4 regions of the Corynebacterium diphtheriae genome follow, and region 4 is predicted to be linked to each of the others. Evidence: predicted binding sites of a transcription regulator. Region 4 holds the regulator's gene; each other region holds the start of a gene.
The links. Region 4 encodes LexA, which represses DNA repair genes until DNA is damaged. Its sites were predicted from a motif close to CGAACANNTGTTCG; they were not measured.
Positions count from the first base shown of each region.

Region 1 (7,412 bases), 1.1 Mb from region 4:
GAAGATAGGACTCCGTGACAATAGCGACTTTCACAGCCGGCCCACGATCCACCACAAACCAGCAAAGATGAGGCTTGCAACAACCCAAATACTCAATGCTGGGATGATCGCCAGCGTCCAAGCGCGACCCTCCACCTTGACCAAGTCAGGATTGTCCTTGCTGTAGTTCACCCACACGCGTTGTCCGCGTCCAAGACCGGTGGGATACATTAATCCACCCTTGGGAGAGTGATACATATTGTCCTCGTCTTGGTACTCAACCGTCGTGCGGAAAGTACCCACATCCAGCACTTTTGCAAGAACTCGACCTGAATTGCGCGCAATGTGATAGTCATTGATCGCAGGACCAATAACCATGCTGGCGCATCCCAAGACGGCTGCCGCATACAAAGCTAGGACAAGTTGATGGAGGCGGCGTTTCACAGCGTGAGAGCCTTATCAATATCGCGACGCGTCGAACGCGTAGTCACAGCCTCAATAATATTGAATCCGGCACTATCCGTCGTATCAATCAACGCCTCAATCAACTCCGGCAGTGTTTCCGCACGCAGGTAGTTCACCCCATAGGCCTGCGCAATTGCCTCAATGTGCACACCATGCGGAGTACCAAAGGCCTGTTCAAAACTGGGGCGGAACTCTGGAGCCCCAATCTCAAGTGTTTCAAAAATGCCGCAGCCATCATCGTTTGCCACCACGATAGTCAGATTCTCTGGACGTGCCCCCAACAAGCCACCAACATCATGCAAGAATGTCACATCACCCATCAGCGCCACCGTGCGATCAGCACGAATTGCCGTCGCGTCACGGTGCTGCACATCCAGCGCCACGCCGACCGCCTGCGACACGGTGCCGTCGATACCCGCAGCCCCACGAGCTGCGAAAATATCTACCCCGCCCAGTGGCATTCCCACCAAGGAGGCATCGCGAACCGGATTTGACGCACCCAAAAATAGTGTGTCGCCCACAGCCATCGTGTCTGCAACCGCAGCCGCAACATGCAGGCCAGTAAAACCATGCCCCTCCAGCACTTCCTTTACCCGATCCGCACACAGCGTCGATGCATCCTCACAGATCTGCAACCAACGCTTATCTAGCTCCCCCGTCACCTTCACGCGACTGCCTACCGCTTGGGGATTGCCAGTGATTGTATCGGTCTTAGTCAGCACCGTTACCGGAACATCGGCCAACAATGACAGCACCGCACGGTGCAGCGTAGGGTGCCCCACCACCACAATATGTTCGGGTTTAATTTCCTTGTGCGCAAAGATTTGAGCCGCCAGCGGATGTACCGGATGATACGGCGCCGGAGCCGATGGTTCTGCAATCGTAGGAACATCCTCCAATCCAGGAACTTCCCACGCCTCATCGCCAGCTACCACGAGAATTCTTTGATTTAGATTGAGTACAACTTCGCCATGATCAACCTCAATCACTTCACGAACGCACTCCACTGGATCACCTACTTCAGGCAACACATCCACAAGTGGCACATCCAATGCAACATTAATATGGATTACATTGCGCGCAAAGGAAATGGAGTTAAGGTCAGCAACATCAACCACATGATCCGTGTCCACCACATTAAAAATGCCACGCTGCTCAATCGTCTGATTTGCCCCCGTACCATGCAGGCGCTCAGGACGATCCGCCGACACCATAATCAACGGAGTATGAGAATACGCCGCCTCAACCATCGCAGGAGCACAGTTAGCCACAGCGGTACCAGAGGTAGTCACCACAGCAACGTGACGCTTGCTAGAACGTGCAAGTCCGAGAGCCAAAAACGCCGCCGAGCGTTCATCGATACGCGTGTGCACACGAATATCATCGCGAGCAATTAGTTCCAAAGACAGCGGAGAATTCCGCGACCCAGGACAAATAACAACGTCAGTGACGTGGCGGGCAAGGGTCGCTGCGACTGCGCGGGCAAGCTCAGGGGATGAAGTCATGCAGACATTCTAACGCGCCCCGAACCCGCTCCAGCCACCAATCCCGGCGCGGGCCAGTGACCTCGAATTCCGCCAAGCGCGCCGGATCAGGGGCCAGCATCTCCGCCGACATCTTACCGTCCACGATCGTACGTGGCTCGGTCACATCCTCGACGAAAAGTCGCTGCGTAGCAAGCCCCGCCGGATTGGAGTCGATAGCCGCGGCCACAGCTATACCGGCATTCATCCCCACGCCAGTGTCTAGGGCGCTCGCCACAGTAAGGTTCAAGCCGCGCTGCTGATAAAACTTGGCAATATCCACAATATTGCGCGGGCCACCTAGCGGGGCAGCCTTTACCACTGCAACATCCGCCGCATGGAGCCGCGCCACCTCGTAGGGATCACTGACCCTACGAATCGACTCATCCGCAGCGATCGGCACCGAAATTCGCCGCCGCAGCTCCGCCAACTCCGCAACGCTTGCACAGGGTTGCTCCATGTATTCCAGCTCCCCCAAGCGTTTCGACGCCGCCACGGCCTGATCTACCGTCCAACCGCGATTGGCGTCCACACGGATGCGCGCATCAGGCAGCACCTCCCGCACCATAGCAACGCGTGCGGCATCATCGCCTTCCGCGACTTTCACCTTGACCGTTGTGCACCCCGGGTAACGGGCAAGAATTTCAGGGACCTGATCTGGAGAAACCGCTGGAATAGTTGCATTGACCTCCACGGTATCGCGAATCATCGGAGGTGGCCCTTGAAACGCCATCTCCAAACCGCACCGCAGCCACTGCGCCGCTTCCTGCACACCGTATTCCACAAACGGCGAGAACTCCCCCCACCCCTTGGGGCCGTCGAAAAGCACCGCCTCGCGGACCATTATGCCGCGAAACTTCACCCGCATGGGGAGAGCAACCACATGAGCACGTTCGAGAATTTCGTCCATAGGGGCGACTATAGTCACCCTTATGAATCCAGAACTTTGGAAGCCAGTCGAAGGCTTTGACAACCTCACCGACATCACGTACCACCGCCACAGCGAAGAAGGCATCGTCCGCATCGCCTTCGACCGCCCCGAAGTACGCAACGCTTTTCGCCCGCACACCGTGGACGAGCTCTACCGCGCACTCGATCACGCCCGCCAAACCTCCGACGTAGGCACCGTGCTCCTTACCGGCAACGGCCCCTCACCCAAAGACGGCGGCTGGGCATTTTGCTCCGGCGGCGACCAACGCATCCGCGGACGTGCAGGCTACCAGTACGAAGGCGACCCCGCACAAGCCGGCCGCCTCCACATTCTCGAAGTACAACGCCTGATTCGCACCATGCCCAAGGTAGTCATCGCAGTAGTCAACGGTTGGGCCGCAGGCGGCGGACACTCCCTTCACGTCGTTTGCGACATGACCATCGCGTCTCGCGAACACGCCAAATTTAAGCAGACCGACGCCGATGTCGGATCCTTCGACGCTGGATATGGCTCCGCGTACCTCGCCAAAATGGTGGGCCAGAAATTCGCCCGCGAAATTTTCTTCCTAGGCCGCACCTACGATGCCGAAACTATGCAACGGATGGGTGCCGTCAACATCGTCGTTGACCATGCCGATCTCGAAGACGAAGCCATCCAGGTCGGACGCGAAATCAACGGCAAATCCCCTACCGCGCAACGCATGCTGAAATTTGCCTTCAACCTCACCGACGACGGACTCATGGGACAGCAAGTCTTCGCAGGCGAGGCCACCCGATTGGCCTACATGACCGACGAGGCCGTAGAAGGCCGCGACTCCTTCCTTGAAAAACGCGACCCCGATTGGTCACGCTTCCCTTATTACTTCTAAAATTTTCAGCATGATCCTCGAACCCCTCATCGTCCCCGCACATCCCAATGAGATCCTCGATGAGCTCGAGGCCGCGATAGCTGGCGAACGCTGCTACCTGCCGGTACCGCCCAACGACCAGCTGCTTAGCCGCACCCTGAAAGCCGGACAGCCCATCGACGACGACATCGCTCTCGTCGTAGCCACCTCCGGCTCCACAGGCACACCCAAAGGCGCACTTCTAACCGCCGCCAACCTTGTCTCATCCGCCGACGCTACCCACCAGTACCTCGGCGGAGAAGCACAGTGGCTACTCGCTATGCCTGGCTACCACATTGCCGGAATCCAGGTACTTATTCGATCACTAATTGCTGGGTACGACCCCCTTATTCTCGATGTCTCCCACGGGTTCAACATTTCCGAATTCGCACGCATCGCCAACACTTTGGACGACACAACCTACACATCGTTGACCCCCATGCAGTTGCTCAAAGCCATGGACACCCTCGAAGGTATTGAATCGTTACGACGTTTCGCCGCGATCCTTGTGGGCGGAGCACCCTTGCGTGCCGACGACCTCCGCGCCGCGAAAGAACTCGGGATCAACGTTGTAACAACCTACGGTTCCTCCGAAACTTCCGGTGGCTGCGTATATAACGGTCGCCCCATCCCCGGTGCCAAAGTTCGCGTTGTCGGCGAACGAATCCACCTCGGCGGACCAATGGTGGCGCGCGGATACCGCAACGGTGAAGAATTCGGAGACTGGTTCATCACCTCCGACACCGGCACAATCACTGACGGCGTGCTCACTGTTACTGGACGTGTGGATACGATCATCGACTCAGGTGGACTAAAAATCCATCCCGAAATTCTCGAACAGCAAATCCTGAGCGTCCGCGGTGTTTCAGGAGTATGCGTTGTGGGCGTACCAGATCGACGCTTGGGGCAAGCCATCGTAGCCGCATACGAAGGAAGCGCCCATCCCACCGAGATCATCACCGCTCTTGATGACCTGCCGCGCTGGCAATTGCCCAAAGACATCCGCCGTGTAGACCAGTTGCCACTCATTGGGCCTGGCAAAGTAAACCGCCAAGCAGTACTCAAGATGTTCGATACTTCAATTTCGCATCGCGGCGCTTAGTCCGCGCCTCCACCCGCTGAGCAAAACTCTGCCCAAACATCACCCCCTCTGCAGCTGTTGTCACTTCCGTGCCATCAGCCATGATCCAGTCCACCGCGATTCCATTCGCGGAGACACAATCCACGGCTTTGGACGTTTTGAGGTTGTGATGGTGCCGGCATAAGCATTGGGCGTTGTTGGGAGTGGTCCTTCCTCCTGCGTCATACTCCTCGATATGGTCTATATCGCAGTGCGAAGCAGGAACCATACAACCTGGGAACCGACAATGCCCATCGCGTGCTTGGATGTAATCACGCATAGTTGCTGGGAACGCGTAGGCGTTGGTCGATGCTTGCTCCGCTTTATCAATATCGTGGTATTTCTTTTCAAGCCCCACCGCAATGGAATCGGGCACGCGAGCACCACTAAGGGTATAAACCGCGTCACTCATCTTTGGCTGGAATAACTTAATGCGGACACCGCCACCCGTAGCCAAAATGACCAGCGCAGCTTCATCATCGCAGGAATGCACCCGCTTTGTCTCCGCGATACTTTCACGAATCACCTCAGCAGAAGCATCCGAAAGCACAATATCTAATCCAGTTTTGCCCGTGCCTGCGTCATAAAACATCGCACGCACTTCTTTTTCCTCTACTACGTGGGCCTGCTCCAGCTCTACAAGGAGCTGGCGGATCACATTGACAATCCTTCTCGGACCGGGCAAATGTTGCCGATCACGAGTAGGAGTCAACATCTTGACCAATACCGCATCAATATCTGGCCAGTGTTCCTTGCGTACCCCGCCTAATGCCTGAGCAATGGCCATCAGGCGCGGCATATCAAGATGCCACAACTGAAGAAACAGCTTATGCAGCCCTTTAAGCTCTAGCAGTGTAGAGATTGCGTCGATACGCCGGAGTACAAAGTGCTCCGTTTTATCAATGCGCGCACCCAACGCTGAGCAATAAGCAGTGACATCATCGTCTGGATGAGGTTGCACACGAAGCCATCTTTGATATTCGAACTGATTGAGCAATATTTCTTCACAAGCGAACTCGTCCCCAATATCGCAACAACGATAAAAAGCCATATTTCCCCCTTAAAATCACTATATACAGGCACCATAGCACCCGGCCCTAACATCTACCCCCACTTGCGGGTTCGAACAATTGTTCGTTACTATCCAACTATAAATTAACCACACAAGAAACGCAATGGAAGAATAGACAACATGTCTCAAGCAACCTTTGCCGATTGGAAAGAAGGCGCTCGCCCACACACTTGGGCAAACGCCTTCGCGCCCGTCATCGTGGGAACCGGTGCAGCCGGGGCCGGAATCGTATGGTGGAAAGCCTTACTCGCACTCATCGTGGCCTGGGCCCTCATCATCGGGGTCAACTACGCCAACGATTACTCCGACGGCATCCGCGGCACGGATGACGACCGCACCGGTCCCCTCCGCCTCACCGGATCCGGACTTGCCGAGCCGGCAGCAGTAAAACGCGCAGCATTTATCGCCTTCGGATTCGCCGGCATCGCAGGAATTGCCCTATCCCTCACCAGCGCATGGTGGCTCATAGCAATCGGCCTCCTATGCGTCGCGGGAGCATGGTTCTACACCGGCGGAAAAAATCCATACGGATACCGCGGACTTGGCGAGGTTGCCGTCTTCATTTTCTTCGGCCTAGTCGCAATCATGGGCACACAATTCACCCAGCTTGGGCACGTCACATACACAGGATTCGCCTGCTCGGTTGCGATCGGCGCAATGTCCGCAGGAGTAAACCTAGTAAACAACCTGCGCGATATCCCCACAGACAAAGAATCCGGCAAGATCACCCTTGCCGTCCGACTCGGCGATCCCACAACCCGCATTCTGTATTACGTGCTCATCACCTTGCCGTTTCTCGCTTCCATATCGTTTTTCTCTTGGGGATCGCTAGGTTTACTCGCACTCCCCCTAGCGGTCAAAGCTGCACAGCCCGTAAAAAATGGTGCCACAGGAAAGGATCTCATCCCCGTCCTTGGCACCACCGGAAAAGCCATGCTGGCATGGTCACTACTGACCACTATCGGTTTGATAATTCTCGCTTAACCCAATCCTTTTCCGCCTTGCGCTGCTCACTCCACAAAGCCACAGCCTGAGTGGCGCGAACCCGAACACCCTTAAAAAGGAAAACAGATAGCGGCATAGCAACGATCAGTGCTAACGTAGCCGAAATCAACAGTGGCACAGGCGCCTGAATAGCCACCGCCATTAATTGAATAACCGCGGTAAGCACAACAAAGAGAATAAACCGTGCAAGACCATAAACGACTACAGCCTTTCGTGCCTCAGACTTCACGGTAGGGTCTATGACAGGCTTTTTTATTTCATCCACCCACAAGACCCTACCGGAAAAGGAAACCATGGGCCGACTCATTATTCTCCTTGTTCTTATCGCAGCAATCGTACTGCTATGGAAAGCTTTCGGGCCCAAAACCTGGAAATCCCCCGAACCGCCACAAATCAAAGGGCCTGACGATGATGAGGATTTCCTGTGGAAG
Region 1 covers NZ_LN831026.1:328,862-336,273, reverse strand. The annotation lists gene AT687_RS01680 (glycosyltransferase family 4 protein) at 1-34, opposite strand, end outside; gene AT687_RS01675 (DUF3592 domain-containing protein) at 31-423, opposite strand; gene menD (2-succinyl-5-enolpyruvyl-6-hydroxy-3-cyclohexene-1-carboxylic-acid synthase) at 420-1,949, opposite strand; gene AT687_RS01665 (o-succinylbenzoate synthase) at 1,933-2,895, opposite strand; gene AT687_RS01660 (1,4-dihydroxy-2-naphthoyl-CoA synthase) at 2,900-3,766, shown strand; gene menE (o-succinylbenzoate--CoA ligase) at 3,777-4,886, shown strand; gene AT687_RS01650 (HNH endonuclease signature motif containing protein) at 4,846-5,955, opposite strand; gene AT687_RS01645 (1,4-dihydroxy-2-naphthoate polyprenyltransferase) at 6,097-6,960, shown strand; gene AT687_RS01640 (DUF4229 domain-containing protein) at 6,935-7,276, opposite strand; gene AT687_RS01635 (hypothetical protein) at 7,275-7,412, shown strand, end outside.
Region 1: a site for LexA is predicted at 6,028-6,041, ahead of AT687_RS01650 (HNH endonuclease signature motif containing protein). Genes of this name have one in related genera too.

Region 2 (7,412 bases), 190 kb from region 4:
CCGGGCATTGACCTCGCGCTTAATTTTCAGATCCTGATTTTTCGCACCTAGAGTCGTGGAGAACCGATGCGAATGGTCCCGACTCGACCACGAAGGTCTACCGTGGAATCGATCAGGGTTGCTCGAATTCACTCCTAGATCCGCCTCACTAAATTGGTTGGCTTAACGATGAACAGTCGGTGCGTACGGTGCAACGACTGAACCGTTCGCAGATTCATTTGCGCCCGTATTGACTCCGTTCGAGGCTACCCCAGCTCCACCGTTAGCAGCGGGTGCGCCATTACCAACCGGCGGGACTGCGTTGAGATTTCCGGCAACTTCACTGGTTTTATTGGGATCACTCGATGCACCCTTAGGCGCAATGCGATCACCATTGACGTCAACAACTGGGTGAGTTTTCTCGCCCGGTTCTCTTTGAACTATCACTTCGCCCTCAGGCTGTGGAAGTAAAATTCCCGCCTGATCCGGTACAACTAATCCCATATCTTGAGCGCGTCGCGCGATGTTGGCAGTCGAGGAAGCATTTTCGACGTCCCGATTAAGCGTCTCAATCTGGTTAGACAACGTGTTTTCGTTTGCACGCAGCTGCGTCATCGCAAAGGTTTGTTCCGTTGAGATTCCCGAAAGGTACAGTGAAACCGCAACACTTGAAACCAGCATCACGATGATTCCCACTACCCTTCTAACATTCGCGGGCGCTACTGCAGCTCGGGGAGCTTCGTTACGACGTCCTCGATGCGAGAACACCTGACGAGAACCAGCGGTGTTTCTAAAACTACGAGAACGAAGCGGGCGTTCTTCTACTCGCTGCGCATTGTAGCCGGCTCGAGAACCAGAGCGATTGTAGGTTAACGTCTGAGTTCCGGTTGTCGACCCCGTACTCAGATCTCGAGAACGGTGGCTGGCCTCCCTACGCGCACGGTCGGTCATGGTCATCTCTAGGTCACCCCAAAACTACTGCGTTTGTTTGTGTCATTGCGTTTTTGATTTCTCTACAGAGCTTCGATTGCTCGAACTCTTACTGATGCAGCGCGAGGATTTTCCTCGATTTCCGCGTCAGTAGCTTTTTCTGCACCACGGGTCACTACTTTGAATTTGGGCGCATATTCCGGTAGCTCCATGGGAAGCCCTGGCGGCGTTTTCGAAGTAGAAATGTCTACGAAGTAACGTTTGACAATTTTGTCTTCCAACGACTGGTACGACATGAACACTGCTCGTCCACCTGTAGCCAAACGCTGCGTAATCTCAGGAAGTACTTTCTCTAGAGATTCCAATTCTCGGTTGACCTCGATCCGAAGCGCTTGGAATGTTCGCTTGGCTGGATGACCACCGGTACGACGCGTAGCTGCAGGAATCGTCGCATAAAGCAGCTCAACTAGCCGAGCCGAAGTGTCAAATGGTTCTTTTTCACGCTCTCGGACTATTGCACTTGCAATTTTTCCTGCGAAACGCTCGTCACCATAGGTTTTAAGGATTCGCGCTAGCTCGCCATGGCTATAGGTATTCAGCACATCAGCTGCAGTGATCCCGATCGTGTTATCCATGCGCATGTCTAGTGGCGCATCAACACGGTAGGCAAATCCTCGCTCTGCTTGATCAAGCTGCATTGATGAAACCCCGAGGTCGAAAAGTGCACCGCTGATACCTTGCTCCAATGCAGTAGCTGCAATGGGGTTTCCAGATTGAGCCAGTTCCTCTAATTTCGGGGCAAATCGATCGAAACGGGTGTGAATACCGAGGAATCGATCTCCAAATTCTTTTAGTCGTTCGCGCGCCGAAGCTAAAGAGTTAGTATCACGATCGAGGCCTATAACTCGAGCTTCTGGGAAGCTTTCAAGAAAATACTTGCTGTGCCCACCAGCGCCAAGAGTGCCATCAATAATGACAGCATCTGACCCCATCGCTGTAACCTTAGGCGCAATCAGCTCAGCCATTCTGGCTCGAAGAACTGGGACGTGACCATGGTTTTCCTCAACATCGAACGAAAACTCTTGCGGCTCACCGTGAGTCATTTATCCCCTTTCTCGAGCTTATTCACATGCCCTGAGACACATGTTGTTGGGTCTTTAGGTAGTAAAGGCGGGGTCTACACAGAGCCCTGACTGGTACGCTCCATGCTCTGATATCGGGGAAGTACACCAGAGCACGGCGTCCAGTCAGAGTTCATGCGTATACTCCGCATACTCACACTGACTTAAAGGAAATCACCGAGGAACTCACCTTCCGCAGAAGAGAAAGCAGCCTCTGTTTCCTCTTGGTATGCAGCCCAAGCAGCCGCATCCCAAATCTCTAGAAAGTCCACAGAACCAATCACCACACACTCTTTAGACAAGCCTGCGTACGTACGATGCGCGGCAGAAAGAGTGATTCTTCCTTGCCCATCGGGACGCTGTTCGTCTGCACTCGCCGCGAGATTACGAATAAAGGCTCGTGCCTCAGGATTAGTCCTTGACACAGCAGCAGCTTTCCGAGCCCGTGCAGCAAACTCTTCGCGAGGGTATACAGCTAACGAATGATCTTGACCCTTCGTAACCATTAACCCTCCAGCTAATTCCTCACGAAATTTCGCTGGAAGAGTGAGACGACCTTTGTCATCAAGCTTGGGGGTGTAGGTACCCAAAAACATGGGATACGGCCACCTCCCTTTTGCAGCTCCATGCCATCCGCGTCGTTAATCAGCAGTGGTATTTAATTCTGTTTTCCATCTACGGTTCACACCACAAAGTTCGATAAAACTTCGCGTTATGAACCTTTTCGGCCAAGTACCTTTTGGTTAAAAAGAAAACCCGACCTCGCATCACGGCATGAGCTAAAACACACCACACCGCTTCACTGCAGCCCACTCTACCCCACTTTCCCCCACTTTCTACACCACCATTTTGTAATTCCTCAACAATCTACCAAACCAAAACTTCCACTACCTGCAGGTTTTACGATGGGGAACGCTCCCTAAACTTCCAAAAAAATATTGAACTATGCCAAAATACACCCCCTCACACCCCAAGAAACACCCAAAACATCAATAACTTAGCCCCCAACAAACACATTGATAGCCTCTTAAAAAGTAGATGTGGGGAAAAGTGGGGAGATTTTGGGGAACCTCCCATTACGTTGTTGGCAGTTCCGCTTAAAGGAGCCCAGGATTCGTACTCCTAGCCCCATGCTGGGGCAGGCTATGTTTATCTGCGTTCCTTCTGCCTTGTGGCAGCGGAACTAGTCGCTGGCTTCGGTATGGCTTATTTTCGTCCCTGTTAAGAAAATGATCCGGGGGGGTGATGCCGCCGAAGGCAGTGACATACTCCAAACTGCTAATAGGAACCTGACCCGCACACAATGTGCGAGGTCTCAAAGTAATGTGGATGCCAGCGTGAAGTATGTCCGACCACCAGCGATGAAATAAGTCCCATACTCATTCAATTCGCTAGGAGGTCAGACATGACCTACGACTATGTCATCGGCATGGACGCCTGCAAATACTTTCACCACGCTTGCGTCTTAGATATCGACGGCACCCAGGTGCTATCTAAGCGCATCAATCAAAATGAACAATCCCTGCGCGCACTGTTTTCAGCGTTCAGCGCATACGACCACAAGGTCCTTGTCGTCGTGGACCAGCCCAATAACATTGGGCGACTAACTGTCGCAGTTGCCCAAGATATCGGAATCGACGTGCGCTACCTTCCAGGTTTGGCTATGCGTCAACTCTCACGCATCCACGCTGGTAATGCCAAAACTGATATCCGGGATGCATATATCATCGCCCACGCTGCAAAGAACCTTCCGGAATCCCTCCGCAGTGTCGACCGCGTCGAAGAAGCCTTCCTCCAGTTGAAAGTCCTCAACGGCATCGACGAAGACTTAGCGCGCTCCTACACCAGGCTCATCAATCAGATTCGAAGTGCATTAGTTGGCTGTTACCCGCAATTCGAACAAGCCCTTCGCGGCCAGATAATCCACCGCAAGTGGGTTCTGCACCTACTTGCACGCTACGGCGGGCCCACCAAAATAAAGCGCTTAGGTAAGGCCAAGGCAGCCGCCTTTGCTCGACGATATAAGGCACGAAATCCCGAACCTGTCCTCGATGCCATATTCGCTGCCATCTCTGAGCAAACAGTCACTATTGCAGGTGCACACTATGCCGAAATGGGCGTAGCAATGTCGGCGAAGGACGCACTTTTAAAGCTCGAGCACCGCCAACAAATCGAAAAGGAAGTCATCGAGCTCATCAACGACATCCCCCACACCCAATTCCTGCTATCCATGCCGGGAATCGGGCCAAAGACAGCTGCCCAAATTCTCATGACCGCGGGCGATATGTCCGACTTTCCGTCAGCTGGGCACCTAGCCTCCTACGCTGGCTTATCGCCCCGAACGAATCAGTCCGGAACCTCAATCATGTCGAACTCACTGAACCGAGCCGGCAATAAAAAATTAAAGAACGCCCTATGGCAATCATCTTTTGCATCCATCAGATTCCACGAGCGTTCCCGGCAATTCTATGAACGAAAGCGCCGTGAAGGCAAAAGGCACAACGCCGCAGTAGTAGCACTAGCCCGCAGACGACTCAACGTCCTCTACGCCATGATGCGCAACCACGAGCACTACCACGATCCCGCACCATCACAGGAAGACCTAGCAGCCTAGACACTAAGAGTAAAGCTAGCCGACCGGGTAAAATCCCAGTCGGCTAGCTGTCATGCCCGAAAACAAACCCGTCCACACAACCCCACAGAGAGAATCCGCCCCCGATTTCTCCACCCGCGAGGTTGACAACCTATATAGGAACACCCCCCATAAAAAAACTCGGGTGCCATCACTTTTTCAGTGATGGCACCCGAGTGGTGCGCGCTACCCGATGAATTTATCCTTCAAAACGCTTACGGAAGTTCTCTTCCATCCGGTCGGCGATTCCGCCTTTAGTTTTCTGCGACATGTTCTTAGATCCTCGCGGAGCCGAAACAGATAATTCTCCTCCACCCCTAGAACCACGAACAAACCAGATACCTCCCGCTAGCATCACGATAAATCCTGTGATCGCCAATACAATAAACCAGAGAGTGTGCTGACTAAGAGCCACTCCACCAACCAGCATAACGAGGCCCAACACCATAATGGACACAGAGCGCAAAACTCCGATGCCTAGACCGCCATTAACTCCTACCCCATTAACAGAGGCGCCAAATTTGGGATCCTCAGCCAAAAGAGATCGTTCAATCTCCCTGAGCGCACGCAGCTCATGATCAGAAAGCGCCACCGTGACCTCCAAGTCTTGGTTACAAGTAAAAATAAACCGCTTTACTAGGTACTAACGCTCACTCTAGTAGGTAAGTTCCCCACGAGGTAAGAAACCAAGAATCGAAACACCCCTAGATGGTCAGGCAGCCTCTTGCCCTGGATATTCACCTGTCAAAAGATAATCAATGAACTCATCTACGAGGAGCTGTAAGCGATGCACTACCTCAACAGAAACCCCTGGATCTATACCATTAACCACACGAGAACGAGTGCGCGAAAACTTTTGAAATCGATCGGCCCATTGAATACCTTCTGGGCCAATCATCCGAAGCTGATCCCATACATTAGATGACTTACGCTTCCGAGAAGCGATTCGACTGCACGCGACCATCGCCCCCGCGGCACGCAGCCCCGCCCTGTACGCATACTCCAACGCGGAGGCGTTATCTCCTTGCGCCTCCCACTTCCGCGATTCATTGAGCATCAATTCAGCCTTAGCTAAAAAGTCATGCCCCTTGCCACTTTTACCGGCAAACCGTGTTGTTGCAGAAATAATGACCGACATGACCATATCCCCTTCCATCTTGAAGCTTTGTGTCGACCATAGAAAACAGTTCCAACATCTAAAGCTCATCCTACCACCATCATGGAACGTTTGTTCGAAATTGGTGGTAAAAATATCCAACGCTACCAAATCTTGCGAAACCGAAAAGATACATAATCAACATCCCTACAGTCCCCTAAATGGTGTGGTTTGATGGTGTACGTGGCCATCACTATCGTTCGAGTTCCTGGACCAGCCTTTAGCTACCATTGCCCTGATTTCGTACGACTCTATATCGAGGCAATGGGTTATTCACCGACAATTGCTCCAGCACGAATTCGAGTATGGCGCAATGCCATTACCGAACAAGGCTTCGTCGCCGTGTGTGCCATTGATGATTCTTCTGACAATCCTGCAGCAATTGGTGAAGGCATCGTAGGAATCGGTTATGGCTTCACTGGCCGATCCGAACACTGGTGGGATCGACAAATCCACCGTGGTTTGGCTGAACAAAAATGTCCCCCTGTTGCTAGGCCATATTTCGAGCTTGCAGAATTACATGTATCTCCCCGTGCGCAAGGACAAGGAATCGGCCGAAGCTTACTCCATGCACTCATCAAGCACTGCGGCCATGAGCTAATACTGCTATCTACCCCTGAAGTACCTGACGAAAAAAATGCTGCGTTTCACCTCTACCGCTCTTGTGGTTTTGACGACCTCCTTCGGAATTTTATGTTTGAAGGAGATCGTCGCCCCTTCGCCGTTCTACAGCGGAAAGCCCATCGCAATTAGCGAATAGCGTCGTGGCCTTGCTGTGTTCCCCACGCGGGCGCCATGCCGAGATTATGGAGTACTTCTTGGGTCGCTCGAACATAATTCATGGTCATGAAATGGATGTCTGGGATCCCTTCAGAAATAAGACGCTGTGCCATCTCAGTAGTGACTTCGATTCCTACTTTGCGAATATCGCCGCGATGAGCTTCCTCATCGCCGCGCGCTGCGTCGAGAAGCCGTTTTTCTAAAGCCTTAGGCAAGGTGGCACCTGCTAATTCCATCTGCCTACGAACCGACCTCAAGCTGGTAATGGGCATAAGTCCTGGGATGATCGGCTTTGATCCATGTTCGGGATCCGCCTTAACCAAGCGATCTCGCAGTCGTAAATAGTGATCGACATCAAAAAACATCTGGGTAATCGAAAACTCTGCGCCAGCTCGCAGCTTTTCCAATGTAAATTGCGTATCCGCCTCAATGCTAGGCGCTCGGTAGTGCCCTTCTGGGAAACTAGCAATTCCTACCTGAAAGTGTGAGGTCTGCTCAGTCTTGCGCACGAGGTCGATCAAATCTTTGGCATAATCTAGGCCGCCTGCGGTAGGGACCCACGGAGCCATCGGGTCAGTGCCAGGGGGATCGCCTCGCAAGGCAAGTAAGTTAGACAACCCGTGGGACGCATAAGTGCACAGAATTTCTTCTAATTCTTCTTGGGTGTGTTCCACAAGCGTGAGATGAACGAGCGTGGTCAACGGATGACGAGAAAGCTTGTGCGCGACACGCATTGTGCGCTCGCGGCTAGATCCGCCTGCACCATAAGTAACGGAGACAAAAGAGGCTCCTAAGTCGTGAAATGCTTCGGCAG
Region 2 covers NZ_LN831026.1:1,630,663-1,638,074, forward strand. The annotation lists gene AT687_RS07830 (peptidoglycan D,D-transpeptidase FtsI family protein) at 1-132, opposite strand, end outside; gene ftsL (cell division protein FtsL) at 163-936, opposite strand; gene rsmH (16S rRNA (cytosine(1402)-N(4))-methyltransferase RsmH) at 993-2,012, opposite strand; gene mraZ (division/cell wall cluster transcriptional repressor MraZ) at 2,195-2,626, opposite strand; gene AT687_RS07850 (IS110 family RNA-guided transposase) at 3,436-4,644, shown strand; gene AT687_RS07855 (DUF3040 domain-containing protein) at 4,862-5,254, opposite strand; gene AT687_RS07860 (SAV_6107 family HEPN domain-containing protein) at 5,375-5,800, opposite strand; gene AT687_RS07865 (GNAT family N-acetyltransferase) at 5,993-6,571, shown strand; gene metF (methylenetetrahydrofolate reductase [NAD(P)H]) at 6,568-7,412, opposite strand, start outside.
Region 2: a site for LexA is predicted at 5,884-5,897, ahead of AT687_RS07860 (SAV_6107 family HEPN domain-containing protein). Genes of this name have one in related genera too.

Region 3 (7,412 bases), 920 kb from region 4:
TCTTCCAGGGGCTGGCGCCCATGGCGCGGGCTGCTTCGATGACACCTGGGTCGATGCTGACGAGGTTTTGTTCCACGATGCGGGCGACGGCGAAGGTAGCGGCAATGGACATGATGAACATTGCTGCTTCGCGTCCGATGGTGGTGCCTACGACGCGGAGGGTGAGTGGCCCGAATGCGGTGATCATGATGATGAACGGGATGGGGCGCACGAAGTTCACCAAGATGTTGATGACGGTGTAGACGAACCGGTTGCGCAGGATTCCGCCTGTGCGAGTGGTGTAGAGGAGCACGCCGAGGCCGAGGCCGAGGAGTCCGCCGACTACGAGAGTGACGGAAACCATGATGAGGGTGTCCAGGATTGCTTCGGTGAAGGTGTCGCCGAGTCGGGACCAGTCGGCGGCGAGGATGTGTGTGGTCATCGCTGGATCTCCTGGATGTCGGTGGTGGTGGTGAGGTAGGCGTAGAAGTCGTCAATGACAGACTTTTCGCCGTTGAGGCGTACGGTCACTTTGCCGAAGGAATGCTTCTGCAAGGTGGTGATACCGCCGTGGACGATGCCGATGCTGGCGCCTGCGTCTTTTGCTTTGGCAGCAGCGGTGAAGAATCCAGAGTTCTCCGACAAGGTGATGGTAAAGAGGCGACCTTCGTGTGCGAGGAGATCTTCGGATTCGATGGCATCGGGGGTGTTGCGCAATGAGGTGGACACGAATCGCTTAGCGACGTTGGTTTGTGGGTGCGAGAACACCTCATAAACGCTGCCGTATTCCACAACTTTACCGGCTTCCATGACGGCAACTTTGTCGGCAATGGAACGAATAACATCCATCTCATGGGTGATGACGACGATGGTGATACCAAGTTCACGATTGACCTTGCGTAGAAGTTCGAGAACCTCATGTGTGGTTTCGGGGTCAAGTGCGGAGGTGGCTTCGTCGGCAAGCAGGAGAGCTGGGTTGTTAGCCAGCGCGCGTGCGATGCCGACGCGCTGCTTTTGACCACCGGACAGTTCTTCAGGGTAGTTGCCGCCGCGGTCGCTAAGACCCACGAACGCGAGGAGCTCGTCGACACGCCGCTTGCGCTCAGCCTTATCGACGCCCGCCAGCTTGAGCGGATACTCAATATTTCCGGCGGCGGTGCGGGATGTAAACAGGTTGAACTGCTGGAAGATCATGCCGATGTGCGCTCGAATGTCGCGCAGTTTTTTCTCAGACATTCCGACGATGTCGGTGCCGTCGAGAAGCAGCTTGCCGGAGGTGGGAGTGTCAAGACCATTGATCATGCGGACCAAGGTGGACTTGCCGGCACCGGAGTAGCCGATCACGCCGAGAATCTCACCTGGCTCGACCGTTAAGGTCACGCCGTCGAGAGCCGTGATGTTCTTTTTACCGGAGTCGAAGACCTTGGTGATGCCTTCGAACTCGATACGGGTTCCGTTCATGAGTGTAGTAATTGCTTCCGTCTCGTGTTAAGGGGGTTTACTTCACCTCAGCCTCAAGGCGATCCAGGATGGCCTGAAGCTCTTCGGGGCGACGCTTTACTTCCACAGAGGTACCTTTAGAATCCTCCGCGAGAGCTTTTTGCACCTCATCGGTATGCCACAACTCAATGAGCTGAGCCCACTGAGGATTATCTTTGTTCTCCTTGGTGGTTACCATGACGTTAATGTAAGGCTCGGCCTCAGTAGATGCTGGATCATCTTGGATAATCGCAGTCTTAGCATCAATGCCGGACCGCTCCAAGAACGTGTTGTTAATAATTGCTGGCTTGCCCTCACCATATGCTGCAGGCGCCGACGCCGCCTCAACAGGCGTGAGCGTGATCTTCGACTTCGCCGTATCGACGTCCGCTGGGGTAGGAGTACTCATCCCAGGGGTCTTTAGCGTGATCAGTTTGTTGGCCACTAGAACATTGATGGCACGAGCTTGGTTCGTGGGATCGTTAGGGATCGCCACCGATTCCCCCTCAATACCGTCAAGAGAATCGTGACCCTTCCAGAACAACGCCAACGGAATGATCTCCGTCGATCCCACGGGGACCAAATCGGACTTGGACTTCACGTTATATTCCGCAAGGAATTTCAAATGCTGGAACAAGTTCACATCGAGTCGGTTTTGCGACAGTGCCTGGTTCGGCGTGGAGAAATCAGAAAAGTCCACGACCTCCAAGTCGATGCCCTGTTCCTTCGCCTTGTCTTTCCATACATCCCACGCCTTCTTTGTAGAGTCCGTAGTACCAATTTTGATGGTGTTGGCATCGGAAGACCCGCCCGAGCATGCAACCAAACCGGTCGCTGCAACGACACTTACGGAAAGAATCGACAATGCTGTCCGGAATTTCGTGAAGTTCATGGGAAAACTCTTTTCTATTTTCGTTAACGCACAGGCAGCCTATCGCAGAAAGCCGCATTATGTACAGCTCGGTCTAGTGGGGAAGCGATGTGGCGTTTTTCGTGTCCTTATTTAAGGGGCCAAGCCCCGCGAACCTCGCGCGGAGGTTACGGGGCTTGATGTGATGTAAAGGGTTACTTCTTTTGGTCTGCTTCGAGGCGATCGAGGATCTTTTTGAGCTCTTCGGCGGTGCGCTGGACTGGGACGGAGGTTCCCTTGGAGTCTTCGGCTACAGCGTCTTGAACTTCCTTGGAGTGCCAGATTTCAACGAGTTTTGCGATGTTGGCGTCGTCTTTGTCTTCGGCTTTGGTTACGAAGGCGTTGATGTATGGCTCTGCTTCGGCGGAGTTGGGGTCATCCTGGAATACGGAGAGTTTAGGGTCGATGCCGGCACGGTCGAGGAAGGAGTTGTTGATGATGGCTGGGGTGCCTTCGCCGTAGGCGGTGGTGGTCTGAGCTGCATCAACAGGGGTGAGCTTGACCTTAGATTTTGCCTCGTCGACGTCGCTAGGTGCTGGGGTGATCAGGCCTTCTTTTTTCAGGGTGATGAGCTTGGCTTGGACGAGGACGTTGATAGCGCGGCCTTGGTTGGAGGGGTCGTTAGGGATGGCTACGGATTTGCCTTCGATGCCGTCGAGAGAGGTGTGGTCTTTCCAGAACAGTGCGAGTGGAACGATCTCGGTAGCGCCTACTGGGGTGAGGTCAGCATTCTTTCCGACGTTGTACTCGGCGAGGAATTTGAGGTGCTGGAAGAGGTTAACGTCGAGCTGGTCTTGTGCGAGGGCGTCGTTAGGGGTGGAGTAATCGGAGAAGTTTTTAATGTCGAGCTTGATGCCGGCTTCTTTGGCTTTGTCCTCGAATACCTTCCATGACTTTTTGGAGCCGTCGGTGGTGCCGATCTTAACGGTTGCCTGATCGGAGCTATCGGAGGAGTTGGAGCAAGCAACAAGTCCGGTTGCTGCGATAAGAGAGGCGGAGACTAAAGCGACGCTGCGGCGGAGTTTCATGATTTGTCTTTCTGTTATGAGGTTTATGTAAAAGTTTCATGCGTTTCGACGCCTCCTTGTGCGTAGACATGCTGCGTATGCCCTGCATGTAGCGCTAAGTGGAGGCGGCGTCTGCGTGTGATTAGCGAGCGTAGCCCAGTTCGGAAAAAATGTACAGCTTTGTCTACTTTTTTATTCATATATATGTGAACATGTGTGTGAATGTGGTAGTTCTAGGATGGTGGATTGGGTATCTGGCGTCAATGGAAAACCTCTCAAATGGTCGCAATTAGAAGGTGTTTTATCGGGAACATATCCCCAAGAGCTCAAACTGGCGGATGTCGGGGGTAGTGGGAGTGGTAGTGAAAAGATTCGATATTATTCATCGCAACCATTCGCTGAACTCCATGCAGCGAGTTATTACCATTTCCTCCATGGTGCTAATTCACCACAAGACATGGTTGCTGCGGCATGCCAGCAAGGCATGAGTGCCTTAGCGCTTATCGACCGTGACGGTTTTTATGGGGCAATGGAATTTGCCGAGGCTGCGGCCACTAGTGGTTTGCCCACGGTCTTTGGTGCAGAACTAACTCTTGCCCCTGATCGAATTTTGACTGTTTTAGCACGTGGAGTGGAAGGCTATACCAGCTTATCCCGCCTCATAACCCAAGCGCGGATGCGGGGTAGTAAAGATGTCACTATCTACCCGCCACTGGCTGAGATTGTTGAAAGTATGGGAAAGAATTGCCGATTCCTTCTCAACCATTCATGGTGCACTGACGAATCACTGCTAGAAATATTCGATCCCGACACCGTGGTTTTGGAATACGGCGTGACCATGCGACCCGAGGACGTAGATCACCACGAACTACTTGATAGCATTCGGCAACGCTACGGATTTATCGCGATCGCGAGCGCAGTGCCGAGCGCAGTCGATCGAGTATCCGCGCGCGTCGCTGGGGCGAAACAAGCCTTAGCGCAGCGGGAATCATTGCCACAAGCTACACCGCGTCTGCACCCGATGGGAAGCACATGGATGCGAGGCGGGGATGAGTTGGCGGGAAGCGTCGATAAGCAACTGCTCGACGCTTCTGTTGAGGTGGCCCGTGACTGTGCCTTTGCGCTCGATTTAGTGGCGCCGAACCTTCCACGCTGGCCTGTCCCCGATGAGATGGCTCACCTTACTGGGCTGGTGAACGCGCGTTTCGACGCACGCTACCGTGGGCGAAGCGAAGACGTTAAAAACCGGGCGCGGGCTCAAATTCACCACGAGTTAGCTGTTATTAAAGAACTAGGATTTCCTGGATACTTCCTCATCGTCGACGACATCGTAAGCTTCTGCCACACAAACAACATCTTGTGCCAGGGTAGGGGGTCTGCGGCCAACTCTGTCGTCTGTTTTGTCCTTGGCATCACTAATGTTGAACCGATCAGCACCGGTTTACTCTTCGAACGATTTCTCTCCCGTGATCGCGAAGGTCCCCCAGATATTGATATTGACATTGAATCGGGGCGTCGCGACGCCGTCATCGCCTACGTGTACGACACCTATGGTCGCGATAACGCAGCTCAAGTAGCCAATGTGATCACCTACCGCACTAAATCAGCGCTTCGCGACGCCGCCCGCGCCCTTGGCTACCCCAACGCCAGCGCCGACGCCTGGTCCACTAACCCCGACGAAGCGCCCAACGCAGTGCGATTCCTTGCAGAACAACTCAAAGGGCAACCTCGGCACCTAGGAATCCACGCGGGAGGAATGGTGATCTGCGACCGACCCATCGCAGAAGTTGTTCCCACGGAATGGGCTAGAAAACACGGCCGCAGTGTCGTCCAATGGGACAAAGAAAGCTGCGCGAGTGCAGGGCTCGTCAAATTTGATCTACTCGGACTCGGCATGCTCGAAGCGCTCCATCACATGATCGACCTTGTTGCGGAAACCACCGGAACGACCATTAACCTCTGGGAACTCGACCTTGCCGAACCCGAAATCTACACCATGCTCAGCAACGGTGATGCCGTCGGAGTATTCCAAGTCGAATCCAGAGCACAACTAGCCACACTGCCTAGGCTTCGGCCCAGGGAATTCTTCGACCTCGTTGTCGAAGTAGCCCTCGTGCGCCCAGGTCCCATCCAAGGCGGATCCGTTCACCCCTACATCCGCAGACGAAATGGTCTCGAAGCAGTCACCTACGAGCATCCGATTCTCGAACGCAGCCTGCGCAAAACCCTTGGAGTTCCGCTTTTTCAAGAACAACTCATGCACATAGCTGTCGACGCTGCAGGTTTTAGTGGTGGTGAAGCCGACGAACTGCGCCGTGCGATGGGCTCTCGGCGATCCGTTGACACGATGAACAGAATGAAACGGCGATTCTTTGCGGGACTACGAAGAAACAACATTACAGGCGATATTGCAGGCATCTTATGGAACAAAATCGTTGCCTTTGCCGCCTACGGATTTCCGGAATCCCACTCGCAATCTTTTGCCTCGCTAGTGTATTTCTCCGCATGGTTTAAATACCATCATCCCGCCGAATTTTATGTGGGACTGCTTCGTGCTCAACCGATGGGCTTTTACTCGCCACAGTCGTTATTAGCCGATGCTCGTAGGAAGGAATTGACGATTCTTTCCCACAACATCAATAAATCTCAGGTAGAAGCCACCGTAGAAAACGGGGCTATTCGCTTAGGACTGAACATGATTAAAGGAGTAGGGAAAACAGAGGCAGAGGCAATCGTGGCCCATGCGCCTTATCGGGACATTGCTGATTTGTCGCGCAGGGCAGGATTGGGGGTAGCTGTGATTGAAGCATTGGCGCGATCTGGAGCATTGGAAACGCTAGGGGTGGGGCGTCGACAAGCGTTGTGGCAGGCGGGGGTGGCGGCAACAGAGAAGGCTGCTATGTTGCCGGGGTTGTCGATGGTATCTGCCCCCTCATTACCTGGGATGAATGCGTTTGAGCTGATAGTGGCAGATATTGCGATGACGGGGGTGAGCAGTGAGAATCCAGTGGCGTTGTTGCGTCGTCAGTTAGAACTTCGTGGTGTGATACCCGCATCGGAATTGCTGAACTGTGAGAATGCTCGTCGGATCCTTCTCGCGGGAGTAGTTACACACCGGCAGCGTCCGCAGACGGCTGCGGGTGTCACATTTTTGGGATTAGAAGATGAGACAGGTTTGGCCAATGTGGTCGTCTCAGTTGGCTTGTGGAAGCGGAGCCGTGCTGTAAAAGTGGCGCGGGCGGTACTTGTTCGTGGGGTGGTGCACAATGCGGATGGGGTGGCGTCGGTGACGGCTGATCGCGTGGAGGAGTTGCCTTTCGCGGAGATGATGAGTGCTGGGTCACGAGACTTCCGCTAGGAGTTTTTATTGTGAAAATATGATGCTTATGGGTAGCACAATGAATGCGGTGTCGCCAAAGCTGGTGAAAGCTCGATATTGGGCAGTGGTGCCTTTTCTCGTTGTGACGATACTAGGAAGCGCTGCGTCCGCTGTCTTTTTGTGGTCATGGATGTGGATCGTCACAGGGGTGTGGGTGGCGATTTTGGCGTGGGCTGTATGGCTGATTCCAGCACAGGTGCGCAGGATAGGGTGGCGCGAAGATCCCGACGAACTGCTGATTACGAAGGGTAAATTGTGGCGAACTCTCACCGTGGTTCCTTATGGGCGTTTGCAGTTCGTGGACGTTCAAGAAGGGCCTATTGCGAGGCGTTGTGGTCTTGCAGAAGTAGAGATCCACACGGCATCGTCGACAAGCGATGCCAGCATCGCGGGTCTTCCGGTCGCGGACGCGTATGCGTTGCGTCAGCGACTAACCGATAAAGCGCGCGAGAGGCTTAGCGGGCTATGAGTGCGATCGAACAAACCGCGTTGCACGAGCAGCGTATCGACGTCTCCTCTATGCATCGTGTTCATAGGCTCACCCCCTTACTGCAATTTTGGCACAGCATTTTTGCTCTCTTTGTTGTCATTGCCCTCAATGTGGATAAAGACGAAGTCATAACTGTGCTGCAGCACCAGAAATATCTTTGGTGGTTGT
Region 3 covers NZ_LN831026.1:521,826-529,237, forward strand. The annotation lists gene AT687_RS02625 (methionine ABC transporter permease) at 1-421, opposite strand, end outside; gene AT687_RS02630 (methionine ABC transporter ATP-binding protein) at 418-1,440, opposite strand; gene AT687_RS02635 (MetQ/NlpA family ABC transporter substrate-binding protein) at 1,478-2,350, opposite strand; gene AT687_RS02640 (MetQ/NlpA family ABC transporter substrate-binding protein) at 2,524-3,396, opposite strand; gene AT687_RS02645 (error-prone DNA polymerase) at 3,614-6,733, shown strand; gene AT687_RS02650 (PH domain-containing protein) at 6,774-7,223, shown strand; gene AT687_RS02655 (PH domain-containing protein) at 7,220-7,412, shown strand, end outside.
Region 3: a site for LexA is predicted at 3,583-3,596, ahead of AT687_RS02645 (error-prone DNA polymerase). Genes of this name have one in related genera too.

Region 4 (7,412 bases):
ATTTTTCCGGAATCACAGAGAATGACAGATGTTTGTGCGTGGGCGATCATCTCGTGCTTCACCTTGGCTTCACGCTCATCTGAAGTTGTAAAACCTTTGTGTGGGTCAATCCCGTTAGTTCCTAAAAAGGCGATATCTGCCCTCATAGAGTGCAACGTTTCTATGGCGTGGGGGCCAACAATTGCCTGGGTGCGTGCCTTTACAAAACCGCCGACCATGATGACATCAGGGACGCCGGCACTACTCAACGTTCTTGCGACGTTCGGCGAAGTAGTAACGACGAGCCAATTTTGTCCTAAGTATGTACGGGCTAAAACGTTGGCAAAAGTTTCGGTAGTTGAACCGGCATCTATAAAGATTGATGCTTCAGGGCTAGGAATAAGTGATAGAGCAGTTAACGCGATGCTTTGCTTGCGTCGCTGTGATTGATGAATTGGCAGATCATCGTCATCGTCTACAGCGAGCACATCGACGTTAAGTTTGGGGCTACCGGAAACAGCTCCTCCATGAACGCGTCGAAGGAGCCCCTGTTGCTCGAGACTTTTCAGGTCGCGTCTGATGGTTTCAGGTGTAACATCGAATTGCTGAGCTAGCTGCGTTACACTTGATCTTCCGGTTTCATTGGTGAGCGAAACGATGGTTGCTTGGCGCAGATTTACTTCTTCTACGGTAGCCACCTTCACTCCTTCATTGAACCAAGAATTCTTTTTACCCCCAATAGAATTTTGAGGGCATATTGCAGTTATGTAACGGCAAAAAATCCTTCGTTTTATGATGTAGCGCCTTGAATGCGCCATGTAAACAAAATATTTGAACTTACACCAAATTTATGCCCACTTCTTTCTGCATGTCAACATTTGCTTGTTGGATTGGTTGCGGAAATGTTGATTTTGTGGTGATGTAGAAGTGGTATTGACTACTCCCGTGAGGATAGGTGGCGAACGTTGAATAACGTGATGACAGACACAATTATTAAGGGTACTGGCGTAGTTTCCGGTGTCCGTTATGCCAAAGCCGTGTGGATTAGCCCGCGGCCAAAGCTGCCCCAGGCAGGAGAGGTTGTTGACGAAGCTGATCGTGCTCAACAGCTAGATAACTTCGTTGCAGCGGCAGATGCTGTGGCACAACGCCTTCTTGATCGTTCCGAACATGCCGAGGGTGCAGCGTCGGAGGTACTAAAAGCTACTGCAGGAATGGTCAAAGACCGCGGCTGGCAGAAGGCCGTCAAGAAAGGCATTCAAGGCGGACACCCAGCTGAGTATGCAGTTGTTGCTGCGACCACCAAGTTTGTTTCAATGTTTGAGGCAGCTGGCGGTGTAATGGCGGAGCGTACAACAGACCTTCGAGATATTCGCGATCGTGTGATTGCTGAGCTACGAGGAGATCTTGAACCTGGACTTCCAGATGTTCATGAGCACGTTGTGCTTTTCGCTGATGACCTTTCCCCCGCAGATACCGCAGCCTTGAATACCGACTATTTTGTCGGTCTTGTAACTGAGTTGGGTGGTCCAACCAGCCACACCGCGATTATTGCACGCCAGCTCAACGTTCCGTGCATTGTCGCAACTGGTGAGAAAATTCACAAGATTGAAGTAGGTACAGACGTGCTTATCGACGGTGCATTGGGCACCGTGACTCTCGACGCAGATCCTGAAACCGCTCGTGCAGCTGAACTGGAATCGCGCATGCTAGCTGAGCGCATCGCGCAGTGGAAAGGACCAGCCGAAACTAAGGACGGTCATCGAGTGCAGCTACTTGCGAACGTACAAGATGGAAAAGCTGCACGGATCGCTGCAACGGAGAGTCAGGCTGAAGGTATTGGGTTATTCCGTACTGAAATGTGCTTCTTGACCGCTACAGAAGAACCAAGCGTTGATGAACAAGCGGCTGTCTACAAAAAAGTTTTGGAACAATTCCCAGATTCCAAGGTTGTTGTTCGTTCGCTAGATGCAGGTTCTGACAAACCAGTTGCCTTTGCGTCTATGGCTGACGAGATGAATCCTGCTCTGGGTGTTCGCGGCCTTCGTGTAGCCCGTGCTAATGAGTCATTGTTGACTCGCCAGTTGGACGCTATCGCACAGGCCGCTCATGAGCTTGGTCGAGATGAGAATTCCCCAACTTGGGTTATGGCACCTATGGTGGCCACAACACGAGAGGCACGCTGGTTCGCAGGGCTTTGCGCAGAACGAGGATTAACCGCTGGTGCAATGATTGAGGTCCCTGCAGCGTCGCTAATGGCAGATAAGCTCATGCCATATCTGGATTTCGTCTCTATTGGTACTAATGATCTCACTCAGTACACCATGGCAGCAGACAGAATGTCTCCTCAGCTTGCGTATCTGACAGATCCATGGCAGCCCGCAGTGTTGCGTTTGATTAAGCATACTTGTGAAGAAGGCAAGCGTTTTAACACCGCTGTGGGTGTATGTGGCGAGGCTGCAGCAGACCCATTGTTAGCATGTGTTCTCACTGGTTTAGGCGTCAATTCGCTGTCAGCGGCATCCACGGCGATCGCGGGTGTAGGTGCACAATTGGCATCTGTTGATTTTGAAACATGTGTCCGTGCTGCAGAAGCAGCTGTCAATGCAGAAGGTGCAATTGATGCACGAGCGGCTGTGCGTAAGGTATTGCAGCCTTAAGCTCGAGCAACGTTAATGAAGTGGGGCGGGAAGAACAAAAGATCTTCCCGCCCCACTTCATTAATTATGATGAGAAAACTTGAAAGATTGAAGTTAGGCGATAATGACTTCCACATCACGGTCGCGCAGTGCTTTCACAAAGCTCTCAGGGGCATTAGCGTCAGTGATGATGACATCAATATCAGAAATAGATCCGAAACTTACCAAGTAATCAGTGCCCATTTTGGTCGAATCGCACAAAACAACAACTTTATGTGCATTAGTAATCATTGCAGACTTAATAGCAGCCTCTTGTGAATCTGCAGTCGATAGTCCGTGATCGATTGTCAATGCGTTTGTACCGATGAAGGCAACATCGGCTCGCATGAGCGCCAAAGTACGAAGAGCAGTATCGCCAACGACGGCTTGGGTAATGGCCCTGACACTGCCACCGAGGAGTTGGATTTCGTCAAGGCCGGAATTCGCCAAGGTAAGTGCGATTGACAAACTATTGGTAACGATGGACCAGTGTTTTGCAAATGGTTGGGCTGCTAGGAGTTCGGCTAATGCAGCGGTGGTCGTTCCAGCGTCAAGAAACAGACCTCCCTGAGCTTCAGGAAGATAACTAAGGGCTGCGTGCGCGATGGAATTTTTAGCACCAGACGCAGAGCGTGATCGCGTATCCAAGCTAAATTCGGCAGTTTGAAATGTTTGGTTCGCGACAGCCCCACCGTGTACTCGGTGGACCACTCCTTCTCTATCTAGGACTGCTAAATCCCTACGGATAGTCTCTGCTGTCACGTCGAAGCGTGCTGCTAGCTCTGTTACGTTGACGCGGCCTTCAACTGCAGTCAAAGAGGCAATTTGCCTGCGGCGCTCCTCGGAATACATTGGTTTGACCTTTCGTGGATCAATAGATCGGGCAAAGCCGAGATTGAGGACTTTTGGTTTTGTATTTATCCTCCTTCTATCTTTTCATGCAAAAACCAAAAACGTGCGATCTAGAGTAAAGAAAATTCCCACAATCGGACACGAAACAAACGAATTAGAGGTAAAAACTAACGTAAACAGCGTTTGATTCAAGAAAAATAAAAAAGTGTGATCTTATACGGAAAACCGAATTCTAGGCCTCTTCGGGGGTGCGTAATGTGTAAACCCCCTTATATCTCAGATCAATATACAGGGGGTTAGGGTTCCTCACCGGAGGATGGATTAGAGCTTTCGGAGGATAGAAACCACTTTGCCCATAATTTCTGCGTGTTCAGCCGGAATGGGATCAAATGCGTCGTTGTGGGGTAAAAGCCACACGCCAGACGAATCTGAGTGGAATTCTTTTACCGTTGCTTCACCTTCAATAAGCGCGGCGACAAATTCCCCTTGTTCTGCAACGGGCTGGGAACGGACGACAACCCAGTCGTGATGTAGGATCCCCGCATCACGCATAGATTCACCCTCTACTTGGAGCATAAAAAGATCACCGTCTCCGACGATTTCGGAAGGGAAGGGGAAGTAACCGTCTACGTTCTCTTCGGCGAGAATTGGATTGCCCGCTGCAATGGACCCAACTATTGGTACAAAGCTGGTGGGCGAAGTTTCCGCAGGATCGGGACTGACAGCAACCGAAGACTTTTTAGGCCCTGGTTTACGGCCAGGCTTTGAAGGGATCGGATCGGGAAGCGCACGAACATCAACTGCGCGTGGCTTATTAGGGTCTCTGCGAAGGTAGCCCTTCTTTTCCAGCTCTTTAAGTTGATACGCGACGGATGACGTGGATTGCAAGCCTGCAGCATCACCAATTTCTCTAATGCTCGGGGGGTAGCCACGGAGCGAAACTGCGTCGGTGATGACTTCTAAAATTCGACGTTGTCGTTCGGAAAGTTTTCCTATTTGGTTCTTCTTGTTAGAAGATGAATCCTTCACTGGCATAAGAATTATTTCCTCAAAGTAATCGTGATTTGTTGTGATTTGTTTGCGAATAACGTATCGGCAGTGTTCGAAAGGACTGCCATAATGATCAGGGGGATGATCGGGCAACGTAGAGGTGATAATCGCCTGCCACGTTTCATTGGGCTACTGAAAATATTACCGCATTTCGAAAAAATCCTACACATTTGTTCGAAATATTCTTAAGATGTTGACAAGTTTGTTCGAACGAGTATTATCGAGCATGTAGTAAAATCGAACAGGTTGTCGATAAGATGTTTCTGATGTAGCGGGTTGTTTGTAGCGTAGGCGATTGTTCAAATTGAAAGATGTGAGGGAAGTATGTCTATTTCTTATGTTTTACCAGCGTCGAAATCACATGATGGACGTCGTGTTGAGGTTGGTCCTGCCTCGGAAATGTGGGATATTTCAGCGTTTACTCCAACTGTAAGTGAACAAAGTGTTCGAACTTTAAGTCATGCAGGTCCTTATGGGGAAGGGCAAGAAAGCAAACCTCATTTGAATGAGGAAGTATCGCAGAGCTTTGGGCATAAGGTTCGTAATGCCCTAATCGGTGCATTGTTAGGTCTAATTGTTGCTACTTCTTTTATTGCGGTAGATGGGATGATGCATCCTGAGGAGATGGTTAGTGTGGGCTCAGGCGCGGTAGCAAAGTAATGAAAGATTGCGCTGTAGTAGATTTCCGCGCTATTTCGGGGCACGCTATAAGATGTGAGAGTCTGTTTTAGTAACGAGGAATAAGCGGGGTTGTGTCGTGTACTGTCCTTTTTGTCATAATGATCAGTCTCGTGTGATCGACTCTCGTGTGATTGATTCAGGTTCGGCAATTAGAAGACGTCGCGAATGTACACAGTGTAAGAACCGGTTTACTACAGTTGAAAAAGCACAACTCTTAGTGGTCAAACGCAATGGGCTTACCGAGCCTTTTAGTAGGGAAAAGGTTATCGTAGGTGTCCGTCGTGCATGCCAAGGCCGAGATGTAAGTGATGATGCATTGAAACGGCTTGCGCAACAAGTAGAAGAGCGAGTTCGTTTGCATGGCAGCTCACAGATTCACGCTAACGAGATAGGTCTTGCCATTTTGGAGCCACTGCGGGAACTAGATGAAGTAGCTTATCTGCGGTTTGCATCAGTATATAAATCGTTTGAAAGCGCTGATGATTTCGAATCTGAGATTCGGTTGATGCGACGGCGGGATAGGTCGAATTAGCCTCAAGAAAATAAGCAGTGGTTCCTACTCTCTGCTCTATAAGCAGTAGGAACCACTGCTTATTAAAGAGCTTCAATGAGCTTATGGATCTTTCGTTCCGATACTTTTTCTGCAGTACCTAGTCTCTGGGCAAAAAGACTAACCCGTAACTCTTGAATTTTCCACGCAATATCGTTGATTTTCGATTTTGGAATTCCACCACGATTGGCCTTCGCATAGAGGGCATTTTCGAGTCTATTAATAACCAGTTGTAGCTCCGCATCCTTATAAGAATCTCGGCTCATTGAATCCAGCCGAATGGTTATAGCTTCACAAAGCCGCGGTAATCGCGCGAGATGACGAATTCCATGATGTGATACTGCAAATGGGGGGAGCAGGAAATCTAATTGCCTACTAATATCATCAATGGCGTCACCTTCCCAGTGCGCAACTTCGTCTCTAGTTTTGAGATAACAATTGATAGAAGGGGCTAATTGCACGACCGCTTGACGCGTCAGCCCCGGCACTTTGGGGGTAATTTCCTTTTTAAGAACATCAAATTCTTCTGGTGAACGTACTGGTCCGCCGCGTTCGATGAGTAGGTCCCGGATCACCGCAGCTTTGACATCTTGTACTAATCCATTGCTGCTGCCGTGGGGATAGTTCTCAACTGCAACACGTTGTTGAAGAGGCAACCCATTAAGCATTTTTTGGGTGTTAATATTTGATGCCTTCATCAGCATCGCTAACGTTGCCGTCAGCATGGACGCGTCAGCTTCGGCGCGGGTAGGTTTGGCCTCGACTGAGAATCCTTGTTCTCCTATTACTAAGGCGGGATAAGTCTTTATGAGTTGGCCGTCTACTTTTGTGGAAACTTCTTCAGGAATCTTTCCTAGAGTTGAGGATGTCCAAGTTGTGACGGCGCTTTGGTGGACTGCTTTTCCGATTTTGAGAGCAGACGCACGAATTTTATTTTTTTGACGTGTTTTAAGACGCGCAAGGTTCTTATCTTTGTCGATTACCTTTCCATGTTTGTCTATTGCTGCGAATGTAATCCGTAAATGATCTGGAAGCGCTGATAAATCAAAGTCCTCTGCTTCGATCCCCGTAATTCCGGCGTCTTTGAGCGCATTCGTTATAGCCTGAGTAAGCGGTCCTTTTCGGAACGAAATCCGTGGCTGAATCAGATTCGCATAGTTCGGAGCAGGAACAATTTTTTTTCGTAGATGTTTTGGAAGTGTTTTTAAAGAAGCAGTCAGCAGCTCTTGGATAAAACCGGGAACAAGCCATTCGAAACCACTTTCCTCAAGTGACGCAAGATATGGAACTGGAACGTTGACTGTAACTCCGTCGTCAGGATGGCCAGGTTCAAAACGATAACGGAGTTCTAGCTCTACACCGTTGTCGTACCAACTATCTGGATACCGTTCTGCATTAACTTCTTCAGCGCTATCAGAAATAAGTTTGTCAGGATCAAAATCGAGTAAATCAGGTGTCTGTGTGCGGGTTTTCTTCCACCAATGATCAAACGCTCGGGTGGAAACGACAGATTGTGGGAGCCGATCATTGTAAAACTCGTACAGGGTATCTTCGGTTACTACGATATCGCGTCGCCTTGCTTTTTCCTCCAAGGTATTTGCAGCTTCTAGTTTCTGCATATT
Region 4 covers NZ_LN831026.1:1,438,014-1,445,425, reverse strand. The annotation lists gene AT687_RS07000 (DeoR/GlpR family DNA-binding transcription regulator) at 1-677, opposite strand, end outside; gene ptsP (phosphoenolpyruvate--protein phosphotransferase) at 957-2,639, shown strand; gene AT687_RS06990 (DeoR/GlpR family DNA-binding transcription regulator) at 2,733-3,509, opposite strand; gene lexA (transcriptional repressor LexA) at 3,831-4,544, opposite strand; gene AT687_RS06980 (hypothetical protein) at 4,884-5,219, shown strand; gene nrdR (transcriptional regulator NrdR) at 5,317-5,772, shown strand; gene hrpA (ATP-dependent RNA helicase HrpA) at 5,835-7,412, opposite strand, start outside.